Regions from separate parts of the Bacillus sp. 05T21 genome, predicted to be linked through region 2. Evidence: riboswitches for the same ligand, from Rfam matches in the RefSeq annotation. Region 2 holds a riboswitch; the other holds the start of a gene.
What was found. Region 2 has a riboswitch for S-adenosylmethionine ahead of AC1DKZ_RS11365 (ECF-type riboflavin transporter substrate-binding protein). Riboswitches for the same ligand answer to the same signal wherever they lie in the genome.
Positions count from the first base shown of each region.

Region 1: it holds a riboswitch for S-adenosylmethionine, as region 2 does, so the genes downstream of both, AC1DKZ_RS19460 (cyclase family protein) here and AC1DKZ_RS11365 (ECF-type riboflavin transporter substrate-binding protein) in region 2, are expected to answer to the same signal.

Region 1 is NZ_JBFTMD010000011.1:125,985-131,248, reverse strand. It holds gene AC1DKZ_RS19475 (S-adenosylmethionine decarboxylase related protein) at 1-79, shown strand, start outside; gene AC1DKZ_RS19470 (ATP-binding protein) at 218-1,444, shown strand; gene AC1DKZ_RS19465 (hypothetical protein) at 1,674-2,057, shown strand; gene AC1DKZ_RS19460 (cyclase family protein) at 2,083-2,715, opposite strand; SAM riboswitch class I at 2,801-2,913, opposite strand; gene AC1DKZ_RS19455 (PRK06851 family protein) at 3,063-4,172, shown strand; gene AC1DKZ_RS19450 (nucleotidyltransferase domain-containing protein) at 4,286-5,068, shown strand; gene AC1DKZ_RS19445 (FAD-dependent oxidoreductase) at 5,167-5,264, opposite strand, start outside.
Region 2 is NZ_JBFTMD010000004.1:178,512-194,292, forward strand. It holds gene AC1DKZ_RS11345 (sensor histidine kinase) at 1-26, shown strand, start outside; gene AC1DKZ_RS11350 (YjcZ family sporulation protein) at 131-229, opposite strand; gene AC1DKZ_RS11355 (energy-coupling factor transporter transmembrane component T family protein) at 365-1,165, opposite strand; gene AC1DKZ_RS11360 (ABC transporter ATP-binding protein) at 1,158-2,858, opposite strand; gene AC1DKZ_RS11365 (ECF-type riboflavin transporter substrate-binding protein) at 2,869-3,417, opposite strand; SAM riboswitch class I at 3,557-3,672, opposite strand; gene AC1DKZ_RS11370 (aspartate/glutamate racemase family protein) at 3,823-4,506, shown strand; gene AC1DKZ_RS11375 (macrolide family glycosyltransferase) at 4,556-5,734, opposite strand; gene lepB (signal peptidase I) at 5,991-6,521, opposite strand; gene AC1DKZ_RS11385 (peptidoglycan D,D-transpeptidase FtsI family protein) at 6,599-8,731, opposite strand; gene AC1DKZ_RS11390 (PAS domain-containing sensor histidine kinase) at 8,951-10,738, opposite strand; gene AC1DKZ_RS11395 (Cof-type HAD-IIB family hydrolase) at 11,091-11,942, opposite strand; gene AC1DKZ_RS11400 (cysteine dioxygenase family protein) at 12,120-12,698, opposite strand; gene AC1DKZ_RS11405 (cytochrome P450) at 12,812-14,026, opposite strand; gene AC1DKZ_RS11410 (PadR family transcriptional regulator) at 14,167-14,664, shown strand; gene AC1DKZ_RS11415 (DUF1540 domain-containing protein) at 14,767-14,922, opposite strand; gene AC1DKZ_RS11420 (Vat family streptogramin A O-acetyltransferase) at 14,996-15,625, opposite strand; gene AC1DKZ_RS11425 (MFS transporter) at 15,615-15,781, opposite strand, start outside.

The sequences.
Region 1 (5,264 bases), on a different contig from region 2:
TTTATATATGAAGGATTTTGTAGTAGGACATAATAATTTTACAGATGGATTGCTAAATGATAGGGTAAGATGGATATAAGTTGTGACTAAAAGGAAGGAGATCTCCTTCCTTTTAGTATTAGAAGGTTACATATTGCCCTGAAAGCAATTTCATACTTATAATTTAAGTAGATAACAGTGGAAATGTTTTTTTGTATCGATCAAGGGGAGTTTTCATATGAACAAATACAAGAGCTTGATTTATGAAGAAAGAAAAGCTTTAAAGGTATTTATATTATTATTTTATATTATATTCTTTTTATATGATGCTATATATTATTTTGTATATCCCGCTATGAATATTAATGGAACAACGGTAGGATGGCCAAAAGGTAGCCTTGGGATAGGTGTATATATATTTGTAATATCATTATTTCCTATTTCAATATATCTTCAAAAAAGAGGCTATGTATATTCTGTAAAATATTTATTTTTATTTGGTTACATGTTTATCAACCTTATTAATAATTTAATGATTTATTTGCGAACGGATAGGGCTTTTGAACATGGTAGTATGGTAGAAATGTTATTAATTTTATTTGCACCGGTTTTCGTGAACAGAAAATATTTTTATTTAGTTTCCTTTAGTGTAATTGGAAAGTACGTATTTTTTACATTGATATTACAAGATTTAAAAGTTGTGATTCCACTTGTTTTATGTATATTCTATTTCATTATTTCACATTCTTTGTTAAAACGATTTCAGTCTTATGTAAGAACGGTTGTTGAGATGATGAACAATATGAAAGAGACGGAAAATTTAGCTGTTATTGGGACAATGTCTACAACAATTGCTCATGAAATTCGAAATCCATTAACAGCTTTAAAAGGGTTTACGCAAATGCAAAAAGAAAGAAACCCTGCTGATACGATGAGCTATGACATTATGTTACAAGAAATTGAAAGGATTAACGGATTTGTTAGTGAATTGATGTTATTAGGGAAACCGAAACCAATAAATTATGAATGGTGTAATATACGAGAAATCCTTTTATATGTTGTCCAGCTAATGGAAAGTTATGCGACTCAATATAAAGTGAAATTTCATTTGCAAGTAGATGGAAATTTACCCGTTATAAATGGTGATGACAAGCAATTAAAACAAGTGTTGTTAAATATCATCAAAAATGGAATTGAATCGATGCCAGGAGGCGGGGATATTCAGATTCTGGCATATGAAAAAGCTGGAGAGAACTTGTGTATTTCTGTTGAAGATCAAGGTATTGGGATAGAAAATGAGAAAATAGAAAAGATCGGAAAAGCTTTTTATACAACAAAAGAGAATGGTACAGGTCTTGGATTAATGATTACATATAAAATTATTGAAGAACATCAAGGGAGTATCGCGATTGAAAGTAGTATGGGGATAGGAACGAAAGTGGAAATTTATTTACCAACAGTGTAGTGCAGTAGACGAAATTATTTTTCAGAAAAGTGTTCTTGTTGTGTAAATATAAACATTTTATAAAATGTTTCAAGAAGGGTTTTTTTTATAAAACACTTCGTTTATAATGGAGGAAAATATCGACATAGAGCTTTTAGCTCGTGTAACGGTTCGGTAGTGTTATGAAAAGAAAAGATGGGGTGCACGCGCATCCTTTTTTCTATGCAGATATGATGAAAGGGGTGGTATGATGGAATTAACATTAAATTCGACTGTATGTTTACACACGATTCAATTTCGAAAAGAGCAAAATAATTATATTGTAAAAGATATAATTACAGGAGAAAAATATGAAATGCCGCCACTTTGGATTGATGCATTGGCAATGATGCGTGACGGTTTTTTATTGGGCGAAATTGAGGCGAAATTAAAAGAAGAGTATCCGGCCGAAGAAGTAAATATATTAGCATTTACGAGGCAACTGTTAGAGCTAGAACTTGTCGGAATGGTAGATGGGGAAGAGATAGCTTGTACAAAGAAGAAAGAGAAAGATTATTTAGCTTGGATACGCCCAAGGGTGGAACAATTCTTTTTTAACTTAAATAAAAAATATAAAAGCAAAGGTCAAAAGTGATCTTTGCTTTTTTTGTAGACCATGTTTAAAAAATAACAGCGAATGCCCTTGCGAAAGCACCGTCACTATTTTTAATTTTTAAAGGTGCTGCTGAGAAAAAGAATCGTTTCGCTTTAATGGCATCTAAGTTTGTTAAGTTTTCAATTAAGTAAATATTATTTCCTAACAGTATGTGATGAATCGGTGATGTTTCTGTCGTTACCTCATCAGGAGAAATAAAATCTAAACCGACAGATTTTACTTTTAATTGAACTAGTTCTTCAGCTAATTCTTCGGAAAGATAAAACGCTTCTTTCTCATAAGCTTCGGTATTCCATTTATTAGATAGATTGGAATGGAAAATGACAATATCACCTTCTTTTATGTCGACAGTATGTAATACTTCCTTAGGTAATTTTCGCTCTTGAACATGAGTCACATCGATAAGGACAGCTTCGCCTACAAATTGATTTAGGGGTAATTGATCAATAGTGGTTGCGCCTGAAATGAAATGAGCAGGCGCATCACAATGCGTACCAACATGAACGACAGAATGAAAATTCGTAACTTGATAACCTGTTTCTTCAACGCTTGTAATGGCTTCTAGTTGGATTTTTGGTGTTCCAGGAAATTGAGACATATTATTTTCAAACGTTTGTGATAGATCAATTACTTTCATTTTACATACCTCCAATATATTTTTTTCAAATAATAAAAAGCCCATCCTTCATAATCAAGAAAGATGAGCTTTACATACTAGTTGAGTTTTATCTTCCAAAATGCAATGCATTTTGCAGGAATTAGCACCTATTCAGTTTGCATAAACTGAGGTTGCTGGGCTTCAAAGGACCGGTCCCTCTGCCTCTCTTGATAAAGGTTTATTCGGTTTTAAATTCGGAATGTTTGTGATATTTAAATTGTAATTCATTTCCTTTTTTCGTGCAATACAAATTAGGTGTTCACCCAAATAAAGTTGCTCGCATATTGTAGCTTATGTAAGTAGACTGTTGCGAAGGAGTGAGTGCAGTGACAGGGAATGTATTGAATTATTATGCTGGTGGCAATACAGCTAGAGGATTTCATAATTTATACGAAGAGAATTTAAAAGGACTAGATAGGTTGTTTATTTTAAAGGGTGGTCCAGGAACGGGAAAATCTTCTTTAATTAAGGCAATAGGTCGTGAATGGGTTGAAAAAGGATATGATATTGAACTTTTGCATTGTTCTTCTGATAATAAGTCAGTTGATGGAGTGATTATTCCGAAATTAAAAGTAGGAATTGTTGATGGAACATCACCGCATGTTATTGAGCCGAAAATGCCAGGAGTTATTGAAGAGTATATAAATTTAGGAGTTGCTTGGGACTCAGATAAATTAAGAAAGCAGAAGTTAGAAATTGAACGGTTTGTATTAGAAGCGGGCAAGGCTTTCAAATCTGCTTACGGATGTTTTAAAGAGGCGTTAGTTATACATGATGAGTGGGAGAAAATATATATTAATAACATTGATTTTAATAAAGCAAATGAACTAACAGAACAGCTAATTCAGAAATTATTTGCAGATAAAAAGGGAGAACAATCGATTGTGAAACATCGTTTTTTAGGAGCTGCTACACCGAAAGGAGCAGTTGATTTTGTTCCTAATTTAACAGAAGGATTACCACATCGTTATTTTATAAAAGGACGCCCAGGTTCTGGAAAATCAACAATGCTTAAAAAGTTATCGAAGGCAGCAGAAGAAAAAGGGTTTGAAGTAGAAGTATATCATTGTGGATTTGATCCAAATAGTCTCGATATGATTATCGTAAGAGAATTGGGATTTGCAATTTTTGATAGTACCGCACCACATGAATATTTTCCAAGTCGCGAAGGTGATGAGATTATAGATATGTATGCTCTTATTGTTAAACCGGGGACGGATGAGAAGTATGCTACAGAAATTCGTGACGTTTCCATTCAATATAAAGCAAAAATGAATGAGGCAATGTCTTTCTTAGCAAAAGCAAAATCAGTTCGTGATAAATTAGAACGAATTTATATTGCTGCTATGGATTTTTCAAAAGTGGATGCATATAAAGAGGAAATTCAAAAAGAGTTTGAACGAATTACTGCTACTGTAATTGAAAATAAAAAATAGGTGCTTTATTGAGCTGTCAGAAATTGTCTGACAGCTGTTTTGGTATATAGTAAAATTAGTCGTATATTTGTCGAATTCCCAGGGAAATAATCAAAAAATGGAGATGGTATGAAATGAGAGAGAAAATTGAATTAGAACTAGAGCGAATTGAAAAAGAGAATGGTGTGAAAATTTTATTCGCTGTGGAATCAGGGAGTCGGGCGTGGGGGTTTCCATCGAAAGATAGTGATTATGATGTTAGGTTTGTTTATATACACCCTGTAGAATGGTATTTATCAATCCATGATAAGCGTGATGTAATCGAATATCCAATTAGTGATGATTTAGACATAAGTGGTTGGGATATTAAAAAGGCTTTGCAACTGTTTGCAAAGTCAAATCCAGCGTTACTCGAATGGATTCGATCGCCGATTTTTTATTCGGAAAACTCGAACCTTCCAGAGCAGCTTCAGCAAATGAGTGAAAAGGATTTTAATCCGAAATCAACGATATATCATTACTTACATATGGCTTCAAAAAACTATCGTGAATTTTTACAAGGTGAAAATGTAAAGTTGAAAAAGTACTTTTACGTATTACGTCCTATTTTAGCTTGTAAATGGTTAGAAGAGAAAGGGACATTGCCCCCAGTAGAATTTGACCGGTTAATTATGGAACTATCAGTAGAGCCTAGTGTATTGAATGAAATTGAAAAGTTGTTAATAAAGAAAAAAGCAGGTACTGAATTGGACGTTGGATTGAAAATTGAGGTGCTAAATCAATTTTTAGAAGAACAAATTAATTATTATCAGCAATATGTGAAAGATATTGAAAAGAGATTAGGGATTGATATTGAGAGTTTGAATACATTATTTCGAAATATGTTGTTTGAAGTATATGAAAAAGAGCACAAGTGAGTTTGTGCTCTTTTTGTGTTTTAGGAATAAAGAAAACGTTGCTAGTTACGATTATTCTTACAAAAGGGAGTAAATGAAAATTCACGCTGAATCTGTAATTATTCGTTATCAACTCGCTTTAATGGTTGATCTGCTGGACCTTCCATAACATTCCCATCAATTGAAAAACGGGAACCGTGACAAGGGCAATCCCAAG
Region 2 (15,781 bases):
ATGAGGAGATTTCGTATAATAAATGAAAAAGGAGCTATTAAGCTCCTTTTTCATTTATTTCGATACAAAAAGTATCTGCTATGTTTTTTTAAGTTTACATTTAGAAGAGACTAATTAGAAATTAGTACCCTTAGCTCCAACAGCTACATCCAACAATAATTAATAAAATAAATAACACAACTAATAAAGCGAAACCTCCACCAAAACCACAAGAACCGCCGAAACTCATATTTTCTCCTCCTTTTGGTTTGAAAACTAATAGGTAGTTGATCATTTTAACTGGTTCGTATTATACAATATGTATATCTCCCTTTTTTGAGCATGTCTTCATAAAAATTAGTAAAAGCACTCTATTGAGAGTGCTTTAAAATGGGTACCAGAAGCTTTGGAATACATTCAGCTTTAAGTAAACTGCAATAATCAAAATGATAATACCAACAAAAAGTGTGATGTAATCCTCCTTTTGTGCGTCTTTTGCATAGTACCACGTTCGTTTATCATTTTTTCCAAAACCTCTTAAATCCATTGCATTTGAAACAGTATCAATCCTTTCTAATGAATGAATAATAAGTGGCCAAAAAATTAAAACACGGTTTTTCATACGAATCCACAAGCTCGCTTCTCCTTTTTCAAAAGGTACGCCTCTTGCTTCCTGCGCGTGTCTAATGATTATATATTCAGATTGAATGTTTGGTATATAACGCAGTGCAATATTTATTGCATATGTAATTTTATAAGGAACAGCAAATTTATTTAAGCTGCTCACAAATTCACTTGGATGAGTTGTATAAATAAAAAGAAGTGTAAATGGTAATAACGTAAAATATTTCAATGAAAGTGTAGCTGCATAAAATAAAGTTTCATATGTAATTGTTGCATAACCTATATAAAAAAAAGAGGTATACGATCCCGTTAATTCCGATCCATGGATGGGCGTAATGAAAAGAATCATAACGGAATTTAATAAACTAAATGTAAATATAACGCTGAAAATAACTATAATTTTACGCAATTGAATTTTTGCAATTAAGAGGCCGATACATCCAACAATAAATAAAATTAGCAATATACGAAAATCAAAAAATAAAAAAGTAAGTGTCATACAAAATATAAATAAAGATAATTTAATTGCACCATCCATACGATAAAAATACGTATTATGCATATTCCTCCCTCCTATTAGCTTCAATATAAAGTTTCACAAATGTTTCTGGAGTTGGAATTCCGCTTAATTTAGCTAGTTTTATTAATGAAATCTCCCGTAGATTAGCTCTTTGTAACGTTCCTCGATCCCCTAAAACAGCAGATACAGTATTGTCCGCAATAATTTTCCCTTCATGCAGAACTACCGCTCGATCTGCATATTCTAAAGCAAGATTCATATCGTGTGTGATAATAATAAAGGATATGCCCCTTTTAGCCAGTTTTCTAATAAACGACATAAACTGTTTGTAATGGTAATAATCTTGTCCAGCTGTTGGCTCATCTAATACAATAAGTTTTGGGTTTGTTATAAGTACAGATGCAATAGTAAGCCTCTTTTTTTGTCCATAGCTTAATGCCTGAATTGGCCAGTTACGAAATGGATATAATCCACAAATTCTTAAAGCTTTTTCGACTCTTGTCTCAATCTCATCTTTAGAAACCTTTTTTAATTGTAATGAATATGAAACCTCTTCTAAAACAGTAGGCTGTGTAATCATTTGATTTGGGTTTTGCATAACATAAGAAATAACTTCCCCGCGTTTACGAATAGACCAACAATTTATATTTTCTCCATCGAATGTTATTCTCCCATTCTCTGTTTTATTTATTCCTATAAGAGTATGAGCTAATGTCGATTTTCCTGCTCCATTATGACCCAATAACGCTACTATTTCTCCCTCTCCTATTGAAAGGTTGATATCTTCTAAGGCTGTATGTTTGTTATTGTACGTAAATGATAAATTTTCTATCTTGCATAAAGCTTTTTTAATATATTTGTTTTTTGATGAAACTTGCTTATGCATCCAGTTCTTTAATAGGCTATGAACGCCTGCATTACGAAGATTTTCAATTGGAAATACCCTAACATTATTACTATCAAAATTTAATTTCTTTAGCGCCTCTATATAAATAGGTTCTCTTAGTCCAATATTTGGTAATATATTAGAATTTAAAATACTATCCGGTGAACCAACGGCAATAACTTCTCCCTCATCTATTAAAATAATTTTATCTAAATCAAGGTTTAATATTTCTTCTATTCGATGTTCAATAATTACAATTGTTTTATTATATTTCTCATGTATATTTTTAATGAGTTCTATTGTATTCAAACTACATGCAGGATCCAAATTAGCTAACGGTTCATCAAATAATAATATATCTGCATTTGTCGTTAGCAGACCTGCAAGAGAGACTGTCTGTTTTTGACCTCCTGATAATTCATGTGGACTTTGTGTATGAAAGTCCTGCATGCTTACCTTTTTTAAAGAATCCGTAACAATCTTTCTCATTTCTATTTGATTTACACAATCGTTTTCTAATGCAAATGCTACATCCTCTTCGACAGTAAGGCCTATAAATTGTGCATCTTGATCTTGTAATATTGTCCCTACGTGTTTACTCTGTTCAAAAACACTACCTTTTCTCGGATCCTTTCCAGCTATTAAAATGTTACCGGTACTTATCCCTTCGTAAGAAAATGGGATTAGCCCATTTATACAATGAGCTAATGTTGACTTACCTGAACCACTTCGTCCAGCGATAAGTACCTTTTCCCCAGGATATATTTGAAATGTAATATCTTTTAAAGTAGGCTGCGTGGTATGCCTATATTGAAAGGTAAATTGTTCAAAAGAAATAATTGGTTGCATGTATTCATCCCTACTTTTCAATTTTTAAATGTGTATGTTTCTTATTTGATTTCGCTAGACCGATCGTGATTGGTAAGCCAAGAACTAAAAATACGATAACGTCTGCAATTGTTGCGCCTAGTACTTGTATAACTATTTTGTCAAACGGTTCTCCCATCACAATAATATCGAATGCTCCAGCAAATATAATAGCTATGACAATACCAATTAACCCTGCAATTGCAAAATAAGAAATATCACGGTTATTATACGTTCCATGTTTTACACTAAAACCAACTCTTTTTTGTATGAGTCCCATTGCTAAACCAATAATACCTGAACTAATAACCCATCCCCACCAAATACCCCATCCAGCGATCGTATCTGTAACGGTATGACCGATGAGTCCTATTAAAAGTCCTGCTACTGGGCCAAATAACGCTCCAAAAACTGTTAAAATAGCCAATGCGGGTTTAATAAATGTATTCGGTGCGATAGAAAATCCCCAAAGCCCTAATACCCCGTATAAAGCTGCTCCAATTCCAATAGCTACTACTAGCTTTGTCGTTAATTTGTTCATTACAATTCCCCTCTCGTATTATTCAACTTTTAATACTCTATATTTATTTTGAAAATGAATTATGCATCGACACTTCCTTTCTATACAACAAAAAATGACCTCTTAAATAAGAGGTCATTTTCTTTCACGTACAAGAATCCCCTTATCTTTCAAAAGACACATAGTGTCCTCTGCGGAATTAGCACCTTCCTATGTAATTACATAGGGGTTGCTGAGGTTTCATAGGGCCGTTCCCTCTACCTCTCTGGATAAGTATGTAGTTGTAATCTGTATTATGGCACTAACAATAAATAATTTCAATACTTTTCTTACTATTTTTATTTTTCGATAAATAGTTCATTTAAATCATTGTATTCTTATCGGAATTATGAAATAATAAATTCAAAATTGTTACGGGAGGAATGCATGATGAAAGTAATTGGCTTAATTGGCGGACTAAGTTGGGAATCAACATCGTTATATTATAAACATATTAATACACTAACTCTCTCTCAATATGATCAAAATGCGAAGCTTGTTTTATATAGCATGGACTTTGGGGAGGTAACTACATTATTGCAAAACCATCAATATGAAGAAGTGAAAAATGAATTAGTCACGGTAGCAAAAAAGGTAGAAAACTCAGGAGCTGAATGTTTACTTATGTGTTCTAATACTGTACATCTATTTGCTGAGGAAGTAGAACAAGCAATATCAATCCCACTTCTTCATATCGGTGATGTAAGTGCTAAAGAAATGGTAGAACAGAATATAAAACGGATCGGATTATTAGGAACGAAACAAACGATGGAACAAGATTTTTATACATCACGACTAGCAAAATATAACATTGAGACAATTATCCCAAATGACGAAGAAAGAACTTTTATCCATCACGTCATATTAAATGAATTAAGTAGAGGAATTATTTCAGAAACATCAAAAGAAAAACTAATACAAATTACCAATTCATTAATTCAAAATGGTGCGGAAGGAATATTACTAGGCTGTACTGAAATACCATTGCTTATTTCCCAAAATGACCTTACTGTTCCTGTTTTTGATACTGCTTATTTACATGCAAATACTGCTGTACAATTTGCTGGATAATAATATAAAAGCATACAGGTAGAGCCTCTATGCTTTTATATTGTCCGAACTATTTATTTAAAAGAGCATCAATAACTGCAATGGCTCTTTTGGAACCACCACACCCTAAAAAACTTTCATTCAGTTTTCGAATGCCATGTTTATACTTTTCATTTGAAAGAACGTCTGTTACCGCCTTTTTTAAAGTTTGCACATTAACATGCTCTTTCAATAATCTATGTGCTGCCTCAAGCTCAGTTAATCTTTGCGCTATCATAGGTTGATCTTTATCATGCGGTATTATCACAAATGGGATATTATAATGGATTGCATCGTGCACACTATTCATTCCACCATGTGTAATAAAAACATCTGCTTCACTTAATATTTCTGATTGAGGTACGTAAGGGGTTATAATAAAATTGTCTGGCGCTTGCTTAATTTTTGAAATATCATTTCTATCACCAATCGCCATTACTACAATCCCTTCGAAATTTGAAAAAGCATCAATACAAGTATTAAAAAATGGTTCGAGCCCTTCGAGAAGTGTTCCCATTGAAATATAAATAACTTTCTTTTTTGAAAGCAATTCAAGTGGAAACTTTACATTTGTTTTGCGCTTTATAATACTCGGTCCAATAAAAACATTGTTTTCTCCGAACGAATCGCTATTAGGTTGAAAATAACGACTTGTATACACGAGACTAATATCTCCCTTATTATGCATAAATTGAAGATTATTTTTGGGCTTTACTCCAAATTCATGTTCCATTTGATACAGTAACTTTTCAGAGAGTTCATCGGGTTGGAATTGTATTTCTGCATTTGGATGAAAAGGCAAGGTTTCCAATAATACTGGTGGAATTAAAAATATAGGAGAGGAAACTATGCCTGGAACTTGTAAATATTCCTTTACTAACTCTCCAGCACCAAATATATCATAAACTACGAAATCAAAATTAATGCTTTTACATAATCGTTTCGTAATTTCTAATATGTATAAAGAAGTTTGAACATGTACATGAAAGAAAGATTTTAATCCATATGAAGTTTCATTATCAATAGAAATCTCCTTTAATAAATCCGGATGAGTATGTACAATGGCTCCCAAAACTTCAAGCCTTTCCTTAAAGCTTTCCGTTGTAATATAGTGTACGTTATCACCTCTTTCAGTAAAGGCCTTTACTAAACTTAATGTAGGATTTACATGTCCCTCTGCAGGGAAATTAACTATTAAAATGTTCATCACTTATTTCTCACTCCTTACAATTCAATGTTCTTATTAATCGTACTGTTATTATTACAAGCAATCTCCCCTTAATAGTCCCAATATACTTACTACTTTAGGTTGATAAATAATTATCAGACATTGAAAAAGGCATCTACATAAAATGTAGATGCCTAACTGTGATAAGGAGTGTTCTGTGAGGTTAGGATAAGCTTTTCTGCTTGTCCTATGCTATCAATATATGATTTATTTTGTAAAACGTGCATATCTAATAGAATTATTTTAACCATTTTATTTGATCAAATGGATAATATACCATTTTTACTTTACCTATTACATGTGACTCATTGATCAGTCCAAGTGTATTCCTACTATCCATACTATGATTACGATTATCACCTAGTACAAATAATTTATGCGAGGGAACTTTCATTTCTCTAAAGTTTGAAAAACGATTTGATACTTGTGACATATCTAACTGTATATACAACTCATCTCGCTTTTTACCGTTAATATATAACACATCGTTTCTTAATTGTACGTTATCCCCTTGTAATCCAATAATTCGCTTCACGTAGTATGTAGGCGAGTCTTCTTTTTTTATTATTACAACATCACCATGATGAAAAGAAGAAAAATAGATGCTAGCCTTATTAACTAGTATGCGATTATTCTCATTCAAAGTAGGTTGCATCGAAATTCCTTCTACCATACAAAATAAAAATAACTTATTAATAAAAATAATTCCTATTATAATTAAAATATAGCTACATATTTTTCTCCAATCTTTTAGAATCAATTGCTTCATATATACCTCATTTCTAAACTATTCGTATGTAAAAAACGTCTCTAGTTCATATAATTGCTAGAGACGTTTCGTATATTTTAATTCTCTTTAGAGTCATCTATTTTTGGTGCTTCGCCAGTTAATCGCTTATTTTTTAAATCAAAATAAGCATCTAAAACTTCTTTTCCAATATCAGAGTTAATACCTGATTTATCATTTATAACCCAGGGCACAACAACAGAAAATGCTACTTCTGGATCGTCATATGGCGCATATCCTGCTAACGTTAAATTATAACATTCTCTTCGCTCACCTTTTTCATTTCTTCCAATATCACTTTCTCCACCGTATACTGTCTGTGCTGTCCCTGTTTTTCCCGCTGGTTTATACGGTGCTTTTTGGAATGCCCTTACTCCAGTTCCATCACCTTCTTGGAATACTCTCCTAAATCCTTCCTTTACTTGATTTATATAATCCTCTTTCATATCTATTTTATTTAAAACGATTGGTTCTACTGAATGCACCACTTTACCAATCTCATCTTTTTGCGCGGTTTGCTCTCTAACCTCTTGAACAATTTGTGGCTTCATTCGATATCCACCGTTTGCGATTGTTGAAATATACTGTACAAGCTGAAGCGGTGTATACGTGTCATACTGGCCAATTGAGTAGTCTAATAAGAAACCTGGCTGGTTATCTTTTTTACCAATTTGTCCAGCTGTTTCATTCGGTAAATCGATACCTGTTGGAACACCTAATCCAAATTGCCTGAAATAATACCTCATTTTATCAAAGTATTCCTGTTTAATATTTAATGAGCTATTTTTCACATAATCCACACCTGCAATTTTTAATGCTGTATTAAACATATAAACGTTTGAAGAAACTTGTAACGCTCTTAAATCGTCTATATTTCCAAACTCTTTCCAAGACTTCTTCTCCTTAGTTCCTTTAAACTTCATAGGCGCATCATAAAAATAAGTACCTGGTGTTATAGCTTTCGTTTCAAAACCAGTCAATATTGTCGCACCTTTAACAGTTGATCCAAGCTCATATGAACTTGTCATCGTACCTAAAGCATAATCTTCAACTTCTGTTTTCCCATCTTTTTCTACTAATTTTTTCCCTGCCATTGATAATACTTGACCATTTTTCGGATTTATCATTACAACGAAAGCACGGTCCAACATCGATTCTGAACCTTTATAGGCCTTTAATATTTTTTCTATGCTCTCTTCTACTTTTTTCTGTAATTCCATATCTATTGTTAAAGTTAAATTCTTGCCGCTTTTTCCTTCAGAAACTGTTTCCGTTCTAATTGTATTACCTTGTTTATCAGCAATACTTCTTACTTCTTTTTTCGTACCATGAAGCACATCTTCGTATTGCTGTTCGATGTAACTTTTCCCAACACGATCATTCCGGCTATACTCACGCACTAAATAATAATCTAATCGTTCACGTGGTAATCCTTCATCAGCATTCGAAACATTTCCAAGAACTGAACGGAATAAGCCATCATTTACATAGAGCCTTTCCCAATCAACTGATGCGTCTACACCTGGGAGATTTGCTAAATTTTCACTAATCACAGTATATTCCTTTTCACTAACATCTTTTTTAATAATTTGAGGTGCCATTTGATAACCTGAAGTCATTTTACTTTTAATAGCTAACACTTCTATATCTGTGGCTGTTAATTCTTGAAGATTTTTATCTGTGATGCGCTTTCTTTTTAACTCTTCTATTTTTTTGTCTAGATCTTTTCCGTTAATATCCTTTTCTCTAAACTTATCTATTTCTTTTTTAGATACTAAATTTTGAGTAAGTTTTGGATTTAATTGCATCCAAAAATCTTTCTTATCAGTCTCGGTTAACTTATCAATATCTTCTTGCGGCATTTCAATTATTGCTGCAAGTTGTCTTGCGGTTTTTAACATTTCTTCCGCTTTTACACCTTTCACCTTTGTATATGTAATCGTACGTAAAGACTTATTGTCAACAACTGGATTACCTTCACGGTCATAAATTTTGCCGCGTGGTACTGTAAGATTAACAGTTGCATTCTCTCTTTTTTCTACTTCGTTTTTATATGTTTCTCCATCGAAAATTTGTACTTTGCCTAACTGGATTATAATTCCAGAAAATAATAAAAACACACAAAAGAATAAAATATTTAATCGTATAGGTAGTGCTCTACCACTCTTTTTCTTTTTCTCTTTCTTTTTCACCTTGTCATAATCTCCTCCTTACAACATTTCTAATAATTTTAAGCTTTCTATATTAAAAATAATGTACAATTTCCATACATTACTTTGTACGCATATTAATATAACGTTTAAAACTTAATAGAAATTAAAACAAACATAAAGAAAAGGTAAAGTTTACTAAATTAAATATAAAAATACCCAATAACAAAAGCTTAGCTTTGTTATTGGGTATTAAGTATTTTAGGAGTTAATATTAGAACGTATTGAAATACATCTATCATCACAATTTGATAGAGATTGTTTACTCTGAATTTTCGGCAAGTAAATAGTTACAGTTGTCCCGACGCCAACCTCACTCATTATACTTATTGTTCCTTGATGACCTTCAATTATTTTATAACTTAACATCAATCCAATACCGGTACCTTTTTCTTTCGTACTATAGAAAGGTTCACCTAATCTTTTAATTCTTTCTTCAGGTATTCCTATTCCTTCATCTATTACACTAATAATGACACCTTTTTTATGTATTTCTTTTATATGGATTGAAATTTTCCCGCCATCTAGCATTGCTTCGATTGAATTTTGCAAAATATTAATAAATACTTGTTTCAATTGATTTTCTGAGCATTCAATGATTATCTCTTTGGAATCTGTAAATAGTTCAACTTGAATATTTGTCATGATTGCTTTTGTATTAATTAACGATACGACATTTTTAAAAATTTGATAAATATTTTTCTTTTCTGTATTTATTTCATCAGTTTTAGCAATCGACAAAAACTCTTGGAGGATTGCTTCTATTCTTTCTATTTCGGAAAGCATAAGGTCAAAATATTTTTCTTGATCTTCTCTATTAATTTGGAATAACTGTATAAATCCTTTAATTACAGTTAATGGGTTTCTCACTTCATGAGCTACACCGGCTGCTAATTGACCAATTGCCGCAAGTGTATCTGATTTATTTAGCAATTCTTCTGCCTTTTTCCGCTCTGTGATATCGCGTACAATGATCATAATTTTATCTTGTAATAATGGTAAACATCTAGCTTCAAAGAAATCGATACTTCCATTAATTGTTAGAAAATATTCTACAATTACATTCTTTCCTTCTTCTTTCAATTGGCGAATTGCTTCTTGAAATTGCTGTGCTACTGAAGACGGTAATATTTCGTAAAATTTTTTCCCCATAAAAGCTTCTGCAGGTACGTAAAATTTTGTAGGGGATCCTGCTTTATAATCTATAATTGTCCCATCATCTTCTGTTAAAAAACATAAATCTGGTAAAGCTTTAAAAATTAATTCTAATTCAGACGTTTGTTGTTTTAATTGCTCTTCTATCGCTTTTAAATGTGTAATATCTACCCCAACAGCCCAGTAACTAAATCCTGTTACAGGAAACTGCTCTGATATATTGGACCACATTATCGTTTTAATTTCACCATTTTTACATGTTAAACTCATTTCCCAATCTCTAAAATTTTTTCCACGAGTCAAAAATTTATTTTGTATTTGATTGCGATAATTATGGTCAGGATACAGTAATTGAAGAGCGTTTGGATTCCCAATTATTTCTTCAGCAGTATAACCTGTTACAATCTCGCATTCTCGATTCCACAAAACAAAATCTCCATTATAGTCAAGCGCATCAACCATAACAGGCATGTTTTGTAAGATCGTATGTAGTTCTTCCTCTTTTCGAGAAAGTAACGATGTATTTTTACTTTGAACTGCTTTTTTCATCCCAGTTATAATGAGGTTAGAAAGCATTTCAAAATATTTTTGGCAATTGAAAATTTCGCTTCGTTTGGACCATACAACAAAAGATCCTAAATATTGATTGTATAAGAAAAGGGGGATTTCAATTTTGGGAAGTTTACATACTTTCATTTCATTAATTCCAAATGAAAATATAGATTCGTTTTCAGCATCAAGAAGTTGATGTGATATGTTGGTTAATTTATAAAATTGTTCTGCCATGGTTTCTATTGTACTCACATCAATAAGTTCCATTAGCCGCGCATTCATTCCTTTTTCACCTCGATATGTAAAATTTATACAAATTAAAAATTCATACTTCTTCATTATACGAAGAAAGTGCTCCTAGGTATATAGCTGTAGAATAATTATTCGAACAAATTCTATTTTTCAATTAAAAACAGAAAATAATATGGGAGTGTTACGCGCTGCTAACAGCACTATAAAAATACAATAAACATAAAGTTCACAAATTTTTCATAACTCTCATGAAAAATATAAACATTTATTCCAATATATTCTATATAATTAGGTGTAATAAGGCTTCTATGAATCACATAGAATACCTTACCCCTAATAAAAAGAAAAAAGAATCTATTTGGATTCTTTTTTTCTTTTTTTATTACATTACATATTTATATAAAGCATGTGCGACACCATGTTCTTCATTTGTTAACGTTTCGTATTGACACATCGCTTTTATTTCTTCAACTGCATTTCCCATTGCAATTGATATATTTGCTTTCTCCATCATAGAAACATCGTTTAAGCCATCACCTATTGCTACAGTGTTTTCAACTGGAATATTAAGATGTTCTGCTAAAGTATATAATCCATTTCCTTTTTGAGCATCTCGATGATTAATCTCTAAATTATGCCAATAGGAAGATGTAATAGCTAAATCTGTATTATGCAGAAACGTTTCTTTTAATTTTTTTAATTTCTCTATGTCATAAGAAAACAGTAAAAGTTTATGCACATGTATATCCATTTCTACAATTGGTTTACAACTTTCTGTACTATGAAATGCTGTATGCTCAAGGTATAATGCAGCAATCGTTTCTAACTCTTTCAAATCGAAATTCTCTTTTGCATTCCTCACATACTCGATTTCATTACGTACACTCTCTACTCCATAATCCGGTACATACACACCTTTATTAGTATAAAGCTGATAATACAAGCCAATCTCTTCAAGATATTCTACAATCTCAAGTGCCTGCATATTTTGAATTGGGTATCTCTTCATCATTTTTTTATCTTTATATATAAGTGCACCATTCTCCGCGATAATCGGACACTCCAAATCAACTTCTAACAATAGTCGTTCAATATCCACAATAGAACGTCCAGTACAAATTGCTACAACATGGCCAGCTTCTTGACATTTCCGAATTGCTTCTGCATTCTCTTTACTAATCATTTTATTCCCTGAAAGAAGAGTTCCATCTAGATCAATTGCGATTAATTTCATTATTTCTTCACCACTTTCTATAAATACACGAGTTTTTATTAAATAAAAGGTATCGTTTTCATACGAATCTCGTGAAGCACTCCTTATTTATAATTTATGAAAAGCGTTTCAGGTCAAGAAATAATTAAAAATAAAATCCAAAGCTGTTCTTTTTAAAGAAAAGCTTTGGATTTTAAGCTACGAATTATAACTAATATATTTTGTCTCACACATGTATACGTTTTTTTCTTCTGTTGGTATATATACTTTAAACTTTTCTAAACGTTTTCCGTATATATGAATAGTGATTACGCTTTCATTTCCGGATATTTCTAGAATATGACAATCAGCTGGTGGAATTACTTTATCTGTTTCGCCTTCTCCCAAATAAAGATTTCCTGTATGTGTTAAATAAGAAAGTGAATTTCCAAGTTGCTTCGTTTGAACAAAGTTCTGCACCATTATCCTTCCTGAAAAAACGCCTTCTACTCCCCATGTGCCATCATGATCATGTAATGGTGTAGATTGTCCATCTTTCCATACGAGAGCTAATACTTCAAAACGTTTTAACGGATCTTCATACAGTAAGTGTCGTGCATATTGAGCCGAATTCACCTTCTGTTTATCTAACGGAAGCCATGTTTTCTTTTCTAAAAGTTCTTCTAGTAATGTTTCAATTTCACACACGATTTGTTCTTCCAATAAATCACCATCTATTAAATCAGTTACAGCTTTAATAAATATTTGAAACGTTTTACTCCCATCGCACGTTAACATAAGCATTCTCCTCCACTCTTCTTTCACACACTTCCATACTAAATAGACCACTAAAAATTTACAATTGAGAAATAAAAAACAAGGTACAGTAATTTTGTACCTTGCTGAACGTTTTACCTAGTTTTCAAAAGAATAGGTAAGTATTTTAATGTTTGTTCATTTTCTAATATACATTTTTCTAAATTGAACGATGGAGATAACTCTATTTTTTCAAAGGCATTTATAAAGGTAGTTAATGCAATCTCAGCTTCTAAACGTGCAAGTGGCGCCCCTAAGCAAAAATGAGGACCTTTACCAAAGGTTAAATGCTTTTCATTTCCTATTCTGTGTAAATTAAATTTAGAAGCTTGTAAGAACTTTTTCTCATCTAAATTTGCTGCACTAACCCACGCAACAATCATTTGATCCTTTTTCATAAAAGGTCCAAATATATTTGTGTCCGCTGTAATCCTCCTAGCTAATGTAATGGGAAAACGATAGCGTAAAACTTCCTCAATCGCTTTTGAAATTAACGTAGGTTCTTTTCTTAACTCTTTATATATTCCAGGTGAATCTACTAAAAAGCAATAAAAGCTGTTAATAATTAAATTTGTAGTTGTTTCATTACCTGCCGCTAATAAACCTAAAGAAAAAGTAACTATTTCTTCATCGGTTAATCTTTCGCCTTCATATTCAGCTCGTATTAAATCTGAAATAATATCGTCGGTTAAATGATATCTTTTCTCTTGGACAATTGGAAGAAGGTATGTTTTAAATTCATTTAACGCAATTCCTTTTTCTACATCCAAATCGTTAAATTTTTCTTTACTATACGGCATAAATAAAATATCAGACCATTCTTTAATTTTTTTACGATCCGTTGTTGGTACTCCTAATAAATCGGATATGACGGTAACAGGTAAAGCTACAGCAAACTCTTCAACGATATTAACCTCACTATATTTTCTGATATGTTGTACAAGTTCATTTGCGATAGCCTGTATTCGAGGTTTCCATTGTTCTAAACTTCTTGGAGTAAATGCTTTAGAAACAATAGAACGTACATTGCGATGTTCTGGTGGATCAGTAGAATTTATATTTATTCTAGTTTCTAAAGGTGGGATTGCGAATTGTCTTCGTTCCCTTCTACTGGAAAATAAGCGATAATCCGATAAAACTCGATTTACATCATCGTATAAAAAAACATTCCATACATCCTGCTCCTCATCATAATGAACCGGATGGTTATCCCTCATAAATTCATACCACTCATACGGATTCCACAATTCTTCTTTTGTTTTCAGCTTTGAAATTTCATGAACTAAAATCACATTTTCAGGCGAAGCCATAGTTCTTTCCTCCCTTTTCTTTTACAATAAAAGTGATAGGTCGGTAGTTCAAAGTTGTATAATCTAACATATGTTATTTTAACATATGTTAAAGGGGATTTTTCATTGGAGAACTTGAGAAATATATAAGGGGGATTTTTATGTACGTTGACATTTTATTACTAGCAGAATTAACGACTGGACCAAAACATGGATATGAAATAAAGAAAAATGTTCAAAATCGGTTAGGTGAGAATTTCGAATTAAATCATAATACACTGTATCCCGCTCTTCGGCGCTTTGAAAATATGGGCGCTATAACGAAAAAAATACATAAACAAGTCGGAAAGCCAAACCGAAATATGTACGACATAACTGAAACAGGAGAAGAAATTTTTTCTGAAATGTTAAGAGAGTTTCCCGAAAAGATTGCGACAAATAACGCTGAGTTCCTTGTGCGTATCGCACTATTTGAAAAACTTGATTACGAAGCTAGAAAAGAAATTTTAACAATACGCCAAGACGTACTACATAAACAACTTACTGCTATTCAATCTTTACATGTTAGCTCATCTTTTATTACAGAAGTCATTGAATTTAGTAAATCACGTATTGAACATGAATTGCTCTGGATTGCATCACTTATGAAGAAAATATGAAAAAATAAAAAGAAAAGTTAAAAACAATGAATGAAAATGAGATTTATTATCAATACTATAATTAATAAAAGGGCAACCACGATTTGGCTACCCTTCAAAAATTTATACTTCTGGATCAAAAGTTTTGCAATCTGTTTCTTCAGTTGTAGATGCATGTTTACCTTTATGACTTACTACATAAATTGCATCTGCACTACATTTATTGCCGTTAGCCCAAAATTTACAGTTGTTTACTTCACATAAAACGTCTTGTGCCATAGTATCACACCTCCTTGTTCTATTATCATTAACAAAATTCGGAGGTATGATACTCTTTGTCATGCATTTTTTATTACCTTTTTAACTGTCTTAATGGTTCAATATCTCCTTGTACAATAGCATCTATATTTTCGGTTATTTTTTCAATGTCAAAATGCCACCATTGAATTTGCAATAATTCTTCTATTATTGTATTTGTGAATCGTTCCTTTATTTTATTTGCAGGGTTTCCGCCAACAATTGTATATGGTGCGACATCTCTAGTCACAACAGATTTAGCTGCAATGATTGCACCATCCCCTATTTTTATTCCGGGCATAATAGTTGTATCCATACCAATCCAAACGTCATTTCCTATAACTGTATCACCTTTGTAAGGTAAATCAGACAAACTAGGTGTATACTTCTCCCACCCATTTCCAAATATATTAAATGGATATGCCGAAAATCCATCCATCCGGTGATTCGCTCCGTTCATAATAAAGGTAACTCCATTTGCAATACAACAAAACTTTCCAATGGTAAGCCTATCTCCAATAAATTCATAATGATATAATACTCGATTTTCAAATGTTTCTCCATCTTTCGCATCATAATTAGAATAGTCACCAACAAATATATTAGATTTCGTTATTGTATTTTTTATAAAATGAACGTTTTGATTTCCTTCAATAGGGTATTTAACATTTGGATTAGGATTCATGTTGCACAGCACTTCCTTTACCATTCATTTCACTTTCTACTGCTATTACTGGCTTTAAATTGTATATAGGTAAAATAAACAATAATCCAATTATAAATAGTAGAGCCGTTCCCTCGTACATCGTACCTAATGAAAACATCTCCTTTAAGGAACCAG